Syntrophobotulus glycolicus DSM 8271: one gene and its partner. The main gene of each other region encodes a partner of the protein of the gene in region 2 in a complex. Links are inferred from orthologs where the notes say so. Each region holds a gene or a part of one and is shown on either strand. Other genes may lie near its edges. The genes, in order: tig and rpsG.

The links.
Region 1: the proteins of rpsG (region 2) and tig are in contact, whole or in part, in a crystal structure (PDB 3GTY), measured with the Thermotoga maritima proteins. The link is inferred for Syntrophobotulus glycolicus DSM 8271 from one-to-one orthologs. Residues at the interface, in WP_004081843.1 of Thermotoga maritima: Lys34, Lys52, Lys55, Glu59, Arg62, Gln63, Glu66, Asn67, Lys69, Val71, Arg95, Ala109, Lys110, Lys111, Gly112, Arg113, Pro114, Glu117, Glu121, Ile124, Ala125, Tyr127, Asn128, Asn129, Thr130, Gly131, Lys135, Asp139, Arg142, Met143; in WP_004081061.1 of Thermotoga maritima: Glu122, Val124, Val129, Leu130, Tyr133, Glu188, Gly259, Ile262, Tyr263, Glu266, Ser270, Glu273, Gln274, Glu277, Arg308, Gln311, Ile312, Ser315, Tyr316, Glu325, Arg329, Arg336, Leu363, Phe366, Trp367, Arg373, Leu377, Arg381, Leu384, Glu387.

What each region holds. Positions count from the first base shown.
Region 1 is NC_015172.1:2,534,871-2,537,993, forward strand. What follows is about bases 141-2,937. They hold tig (trigger factor), read right to left. Parts: upstream 2,310-2,937; coding sequence 972-2,309; downstream 141-971. Other genes in these bases: clpX (ATP-dependent Clp protease ATP-binding subunit ClpX), read right to left, coding at 141-930; SGLY_RS12520 (MGDG synthase family glycosyltransferase), read right to left, coding at 2,490-2,937. Outside these bases: more of clpX, read right to left, coding at 1-140; more of SGLY_RS12520, read right to left, coding at 2,938-3,123. UniProt on the Bacillus subtilis protein: Involved in protein export. Acts as a chaperone by maintaining the newly synthesized protein in an open conformation. Functions as a peptidyl-prolyl cis-trans isomerase.
Region 2 is NC_015172.1:400,525-403,767, forward strand. The notes cover bases 1-2,917. They hold rpsG (30S ribosomal protein S7), read left to right. Parts: upstream 1-1,182; coding sequence 1,183-1,653; downstream 1,654-2,917. Other genes in these bases: rpoC (DNA-directed RNA polymerase subunit beta'), read left to right, coding at 1-325; SGLY_RS02025 (L7Ae/L30e/S12e/Gadd45 family ribosomal protein), read left to right, coding at 392-643; rpsL (30S ribosomal protein S12), read left to right, coding at 719-1,135; fusA (elongation factor G), read left to right, coding at 1,699-2,917. In the rest of the region: more of fusA, read left to right, coding at 2,918-3,243.

The DNA of each region.
Region 1 (3,123 bases), 2.1 Mb from region 2 along the record:
CTCTAAGGTAACAACCACCGGAATTCTGCCTACAAATTCCGGAATTAATCCGTATTTCAGAAGGTCCCCCGGCATGATCTGTCTGAGCAGCTCGCCGACATTTTTTTCGCTTTTCTTTTGAATCTCAGCCCCAAAACCCATGGTCTTTTTGCCTGTGCGGTTTTGAATGATTTTTTCAATGCCGTCGAACGCACCGCCAACAATGAACAAAATATTTGTTGTATCCAACTGAATAAATTCCTGATGCGGATGCTTGCGTCCTCCCTGAGGCGGTACGCTGGCAACAGTCCCTTCCAGAATCTTCAGCAGTGCCTGTTGTACCCCTTCTCCTGATACATCCCGGGTTATAGACGGATTTTCGGACTTGCGGGCTATTTTATCTACCTCATCAATATAGATGATTCCTCTTTCGGCCTTTTCGATATCAAAATCTGACGCTTGAATAAGCTTGAGCAGGATATTTTCAACATCCTCCCCCACATATCCGGCTTCGGTAAGTGATGTTGCATCGGCAATCGCAAAGGGAACATTCAAAATCTTGGCTAGAGTAGATGCCAGTAATGTTTTCCCGGAACCAGTCGGTCCTAACATGACAATATTGGATTTCTGAAGCTCAACATCGTCAATCTTGCTGCTCTGGCTGATCCTTTTATAGTGATTGTATACCGCCACAGAAAGGACTTTTTTAGCCTGTTCCTGCCCGATTACATATTGATCAAGTATCGCCTTTATTTCGACTGGCTTGGGGATTTCCCCAAAATCGGTATCCATTTCGTCATGCAGTTCCTCTTCGATGATCTCATTGCATAGTTCTATGCATTCATCACAGATATAAACACCAGGTCCGGCAACAAGTTTTTTTACCTGATCCTGAATCTTACCGCAAAACGAACACTTGAGTTGATTTTTGTCATCACCATATTTTGCCAAAATGCTCACCCCTTTTCAGTGAAATATTGTCTCCGGTCAACTTATTCTCCATTGACCTCATTTGCCTCTTGCTTCTGGCCGGCGGATCCTTCCTGGAAATCATTGTTGGCCACCAGAAAATCAATTGTTTTATCGGAAATCATACCCAATTTAAACCAATCTAATTCACCGCGGGCAGCAAGCATTGTCTGTAATTCTTCAACCTTGCGTCCATACTGCTCAGAAAGCCTTGTCATCTCTGCTTGCATTTCTTCATCAGATACTGTAATTCCTTCTTTTTTAGAAATGGTTTCAAGAACAAGCTCTGTTTTTATTCCTTCAACTGCCTGAGGCCGATAGCTTTCTTTGAGCTGATCTTCATTCATATTCAGATATTTCGCGTATTGCTCCATTGTTAAGCCTTGATAAGAAAGGTTTCTGGCCATTTCTTCCACAATGGAGTCTAATTTTGAGGCGACCATGCTCTCAGGAATCTCCACACTGGCATGATTTACCGCCTGATTGACAACCTGGGCACGGAATTCATTTTTCAGCCTTAGTTCAGTTGCCTCAATCATTTTTTCCTTAATATCGGCTTTCAGCTCCTCCAGGGTATCAAATTCACTGATATCCTTGGCGAATTCGTCATCAAGAGGAACCAGCTCTTTACGTTTGATCCCCTTTACCGCGACCTTAAATTCGGCATCTTTACCGGAAAGCTCCGCACTGTGATATTCATCAGGGAAACGTACTTTAACCGTGACCTCTTCACCGATTGAGGACCCGATCAGCTGATCTTCAAAACCGGGTATGAATGTGCCGGAACCAATGACCAGCTCATGATCTTCTCCCTTGCCCCCGGCAAAAGCCACACCATCAACAAAGCCTTCAAAATCAATGGTTACGCTGTCTTTATTCTCAACCTTGCCTTCTTCAACCGTGTTTAACTTGGCATGCGTTTCTTGACGGCGAACGAGCTCTTCATCAACTTTTTCGTCGGTAACTTCCGCCTTCTGGGGTTCCACCTTCAGTCCAAGATATTGGCCAAGTTCAACTTCAGGCTTTACATCAACAATAACCTTGAAAATGAAATCCTTGCCTTCCTCTGCCTGAACCAGATCAACCTCGGGCTTGGAAACAGGAGCAATTCCGCTTTCTTCAACGGCTTTGGCATAAGCAGGCCCAAGCATGGGGTCAATCGCTTCATTAATAATATAATCCTTACCAAGATGTCTTTCTATTATATGACGGGGGGCTTTTCCTTTGCGAAAGCCGGGAATATTTACCTGCCCGGCAACTTTCTTGGCAGCTCTATTGATTGCTTGTTCAAATTCCTTGACATCAACCGTAATTTCCAAAGCCACCTTGTTCTTTTCTACATTCTCCACTTTAACAGACATTGTGCTCCTCCTTGAACCTATCATTGTCATTTATATCTTTTTATATAACCATTCTCTGCTAAAAACAAACCTCGTAAAGTGAATTTCAATAAAAATCTCTGTGTAAAAATCTTTAAAACAGACATTAATATTATCAGAACTTCAAAAAATAATCAACCTTTGCCTCTTATTGATTTCAGCTTAACCACCAATAACCTGTTCCTTGCTGACCCTTTCTTTCTCCCGCAAATTGATGATCGCCCGGGCGGCTTTTTGGGAAGAGCAGTTCGGAAGGGCACTGCCGGCCAGTTTGGACATTTCCCTCAGGATTCCCGGATTTTGCGATAAGTACTGCAAGACTCTGGTCAATTCTTCTGAGCTTAACACCGTCATCCCGCCTCCCGTACTTTCTACAAACTCCGCATTCCCATCCTCCTGCCCGGGAATTGGCTTAAACATTAAAATAGGGAGACCCAAAGTCAAGGCTTCTGATATGGTCAAGGCTCCTCCTTTACTGACCAGAAGATCGGAAGCCGCCATCAATTCCTCAACATAATTGACATACCCCAGGCACTTTAAAGGAAAAAGGCATTCCTTTTCAGATTGCTTCAAGGCCTGATAGTACTCTTCATCTTTGCCGGCTACAATAAGGAACTGAAGCTGGAGCCTGGGATTAAGACGATTAATCGCTTTGATGATCTCAGTGGCTTTAGAGGTGGGCCCATAAGCTCCGCCCATAAAGAGGATTGTCGTTTTATTCGGATCAAAACCCAATTTTTTTCTCAATTCCTCTTTGTCTAAATCCTGCTCGAATTCCAATCTGATTGGGATCCCG
Region 2 (3,243 bases):
CGCTTTAGTGGAAGCACAAGGCGGAGAACCGGCGACAGCCCGTCCGGTACTCTTAGGGATAACCAAGGCTTCTCTGGCCACTGATTCATTCCTTTCGGCCGCATCATTCCAGGAGACAACCAGAGTTCTTACTGAAGCGGCAATCAAAGGGAAAATTGATCCTCTGATCGGACTCAAAGAAAATGTGATTATCGGCAAGCTTATTCCGGCTGGAACGGGGATGTCGAAGTTCCGCAATATTAAGGTTTATGAGGAAGCGGAGGATACCTTGCCGGCGGTAAACCAGGATGAAATAGTATATGCACTTGATTCAGATCAATCTTGACATTGAAAATAGCGACTGTTAAAATAGTAAAGTCTGATTTTAAGAGAGGAGGAAAGCATTCCGGAAATGCTTGACGAATCTTTGAAAAAGGAAAACAACAGAGTTGTTGGAATCAAACAGACTAAACGTGCTTTAGAAAAGGGCGGTGTCAGTTATGTTTACGTTGCGAGAGACGCTGATGCCGGTCTTCTTCAGCCAATAGTTGAACTCTGCAGGATCAAAGGACTGGAAGTCAAAGAAGTACAGACAATGTCCGAACTTGGGAAAATATGCGGAATAGCTGTTGGTGCCGCGGTTGCAGCGGTGCAAGAAAAATAGTGCTGAATGTGAGAATGAGAAAATGTTGTAAATCGGGTATTTTCCTGATTGATTAATGAGAAAGGGGGTGTGAAGATGCCGACAATTAGCCAGCTTGTTCGTAAAGGCAGAGAAGTGATGACAACAAAATCCACTGCGCCTGCATTACAGTGGGGGTATAATTCTCTGAAACGCAGACAGTTTCCTTCAGGTGGTTCTCCACAAAAGAGAGGGGTTTGCACAAGGGTTTATACAACAACACCGAAGAAACCGAATTCCGCTCTCAGAAAAGTAGCTCGTGTTCGCCTGACCAATGGAGTTGAGATTACAACGTATATTCCGGGTATCGGCCACAATCTACAGGAGCACTCCGTTGTTCTGGTTCGCGGAGGCCGTGTTAAGGACCTTCCTGGGGTACGTTACCATATTGTTCGTGGCGCACTTGATACAACAGGTGTTCAGAACAGAAGCCAAAGCCGTTCCAAGTACGGTTCTAAAAGACCTAAAAAATAATTGTATGGTCAGAACGGCATAGATGTTTTCAGAAAGGGGGAACTGAATTGCCACGTAAAGGATATATAGCTAAAAGAGAAATATTACCAGATCCTATATATAAGAACAAGATTGTAACCAAATTTATTAATCAGATTATGCTGAGCGGTAAAAAAGGAACAGCCGAAGCAATTTGCTACGGGGCGTTTAATCTGATTCAGGAAAAGACAGGCAAAGATGCAATTGAGACATTTGAAGCGGCGCTGAAAAATGTTATGCCTGTACTCGAAGTAAAAGCGCGCAGGGTTGGCGGGGCCAACTATCAGGTTCCGATTGAAGTCAGAAATGACCGCAAACAGACACTTGCTCTTCGCTGGTTGGTTGAATATGCTCGTAAAAGAGGAGAAAAAACCATGGAAGAGAAAGTTGCGGGCGAGTTAATGGATGCGGCCAACGGAGTTGGCGGAGCATACAAGAAAAAAGAAGATACCCATAAAATGGCTGAAGCAAATAGGGCTTTTGCTCATTATCGCTGGTAACCAATTCAGTGATAGCCAAGAAACCCAGAGAAAGGCTGATCATAAGTGGCAAGGCAAGTTCCTTTGGAAAAAACTCGTAATATCGGTATTATGGCGCACATTGATGCCGGTAAAACGACAACCACAGAACGTATTTTGTTTTATACCGGTCGTGTGCATAAAATTGGTGAAGTGCATGATGGCGCAGCGACCATGGACTGGATGGTTCAGGAGCAGGAACGTGGGATCACAATTACTTCTGCTGCGACCACCTGTCAATGGAAGGGCCATAATGTTAACATCATTGACACACCCGGACACGTTGACTTTACCGTCGAAGTTGAGCGCTCCTTGCGCGTACTCGACGGAGCAGTTGCTGTATTTTGTTCTGTAGGCGGAGTTGAACCACAGTCAGAAACTGTATGGCGGCAAGCGGACAAATACGGTGTACCCCGTATCGCCTATTTTAACAAAATGGATAGAGTAGGCGCTGATTTCTTTCGCGGTTTAAATATGATTATCGAACGTTTGGATGCCAATCCGGTTCCTATTCAGATCCCGATCGGAACTGAAGATAAATTTAAAGGAATTGTTGATTTGGTAACCATGCAGGCTATGATTTACACCGATGATTTAGGCACAACCAGTGAAACAACAGATATCCCGGAAGATATCCTTCCTATTGCCCAAGAATACCGTGAGAAACTGTTAGAGGCTATTTCTGAAGTGGATGAAGACCTGATGATGAAATATCTCGAAGGTGAAGAAATTTCTGAATCAGAAGTTAAAGCTGCCTTACGTAAAGGAACAATTGGATTGAATTTTATTCCGGCTTTATGCGGATCTTCTTTCAAGAATAAAGGCGTTCAGCCTTTATTGGATGCAGTTGTGGAATATATGCCTTCTCCTGTTGACGTTCCTCCAATTCATGGGGTAAACCCGGATACCCATGAGGAAGATGAAAGAAAATCTGATGACAACGTTCCATTCTCAGCTCTGGCATTTAAAATTATGTCCGATCCTTATGTTGGTAAGTTAACATTCTTCAGAGTATATTCCGGAGTTCTGACAGCAGGGTCCTATATCATGAATTCTACCAAAGGCAAAAGAGAGAGAATCGGTCGGATTCTCCGTATGCATGCCAATCATCGTGAAGATGTAGAAGAAGTCAGGGCGGGAGATATTGCAGCAGCTGTTGGTATTAAGGAAGTCAGCACAGGGGATACCCTCTGTGATGAAAAGAACCAAATTATCCTTGAGGCCATGGTATTCCCAGAGCCGGTTATTCATATTTCAATTGAACCGAAAACCAAAGCAGACCAGGAAAAGTTGGGGGGATCATTGGCTAAACTCGCTGAAGAGGATCCAACCTTCAAAATGCGTACGGACGAAGAGACGGGCCAGACGATCATCTCGGGCATGGGGGAACTTCATCTGGAGATTATTGTCGATAGACTCCTGAGAGAGTTCAAAGTAAATTGCAATGTCGGACGTCCTCAAGTTGCTTATAAAGAAACAATCCGTAAAACTGTTAAATCTGAAGGCAAATTTGTACGTCAATCTGGCGGACGCGGACAATATGGTCACTGCTGGATTGAACTTGAGCCTCTG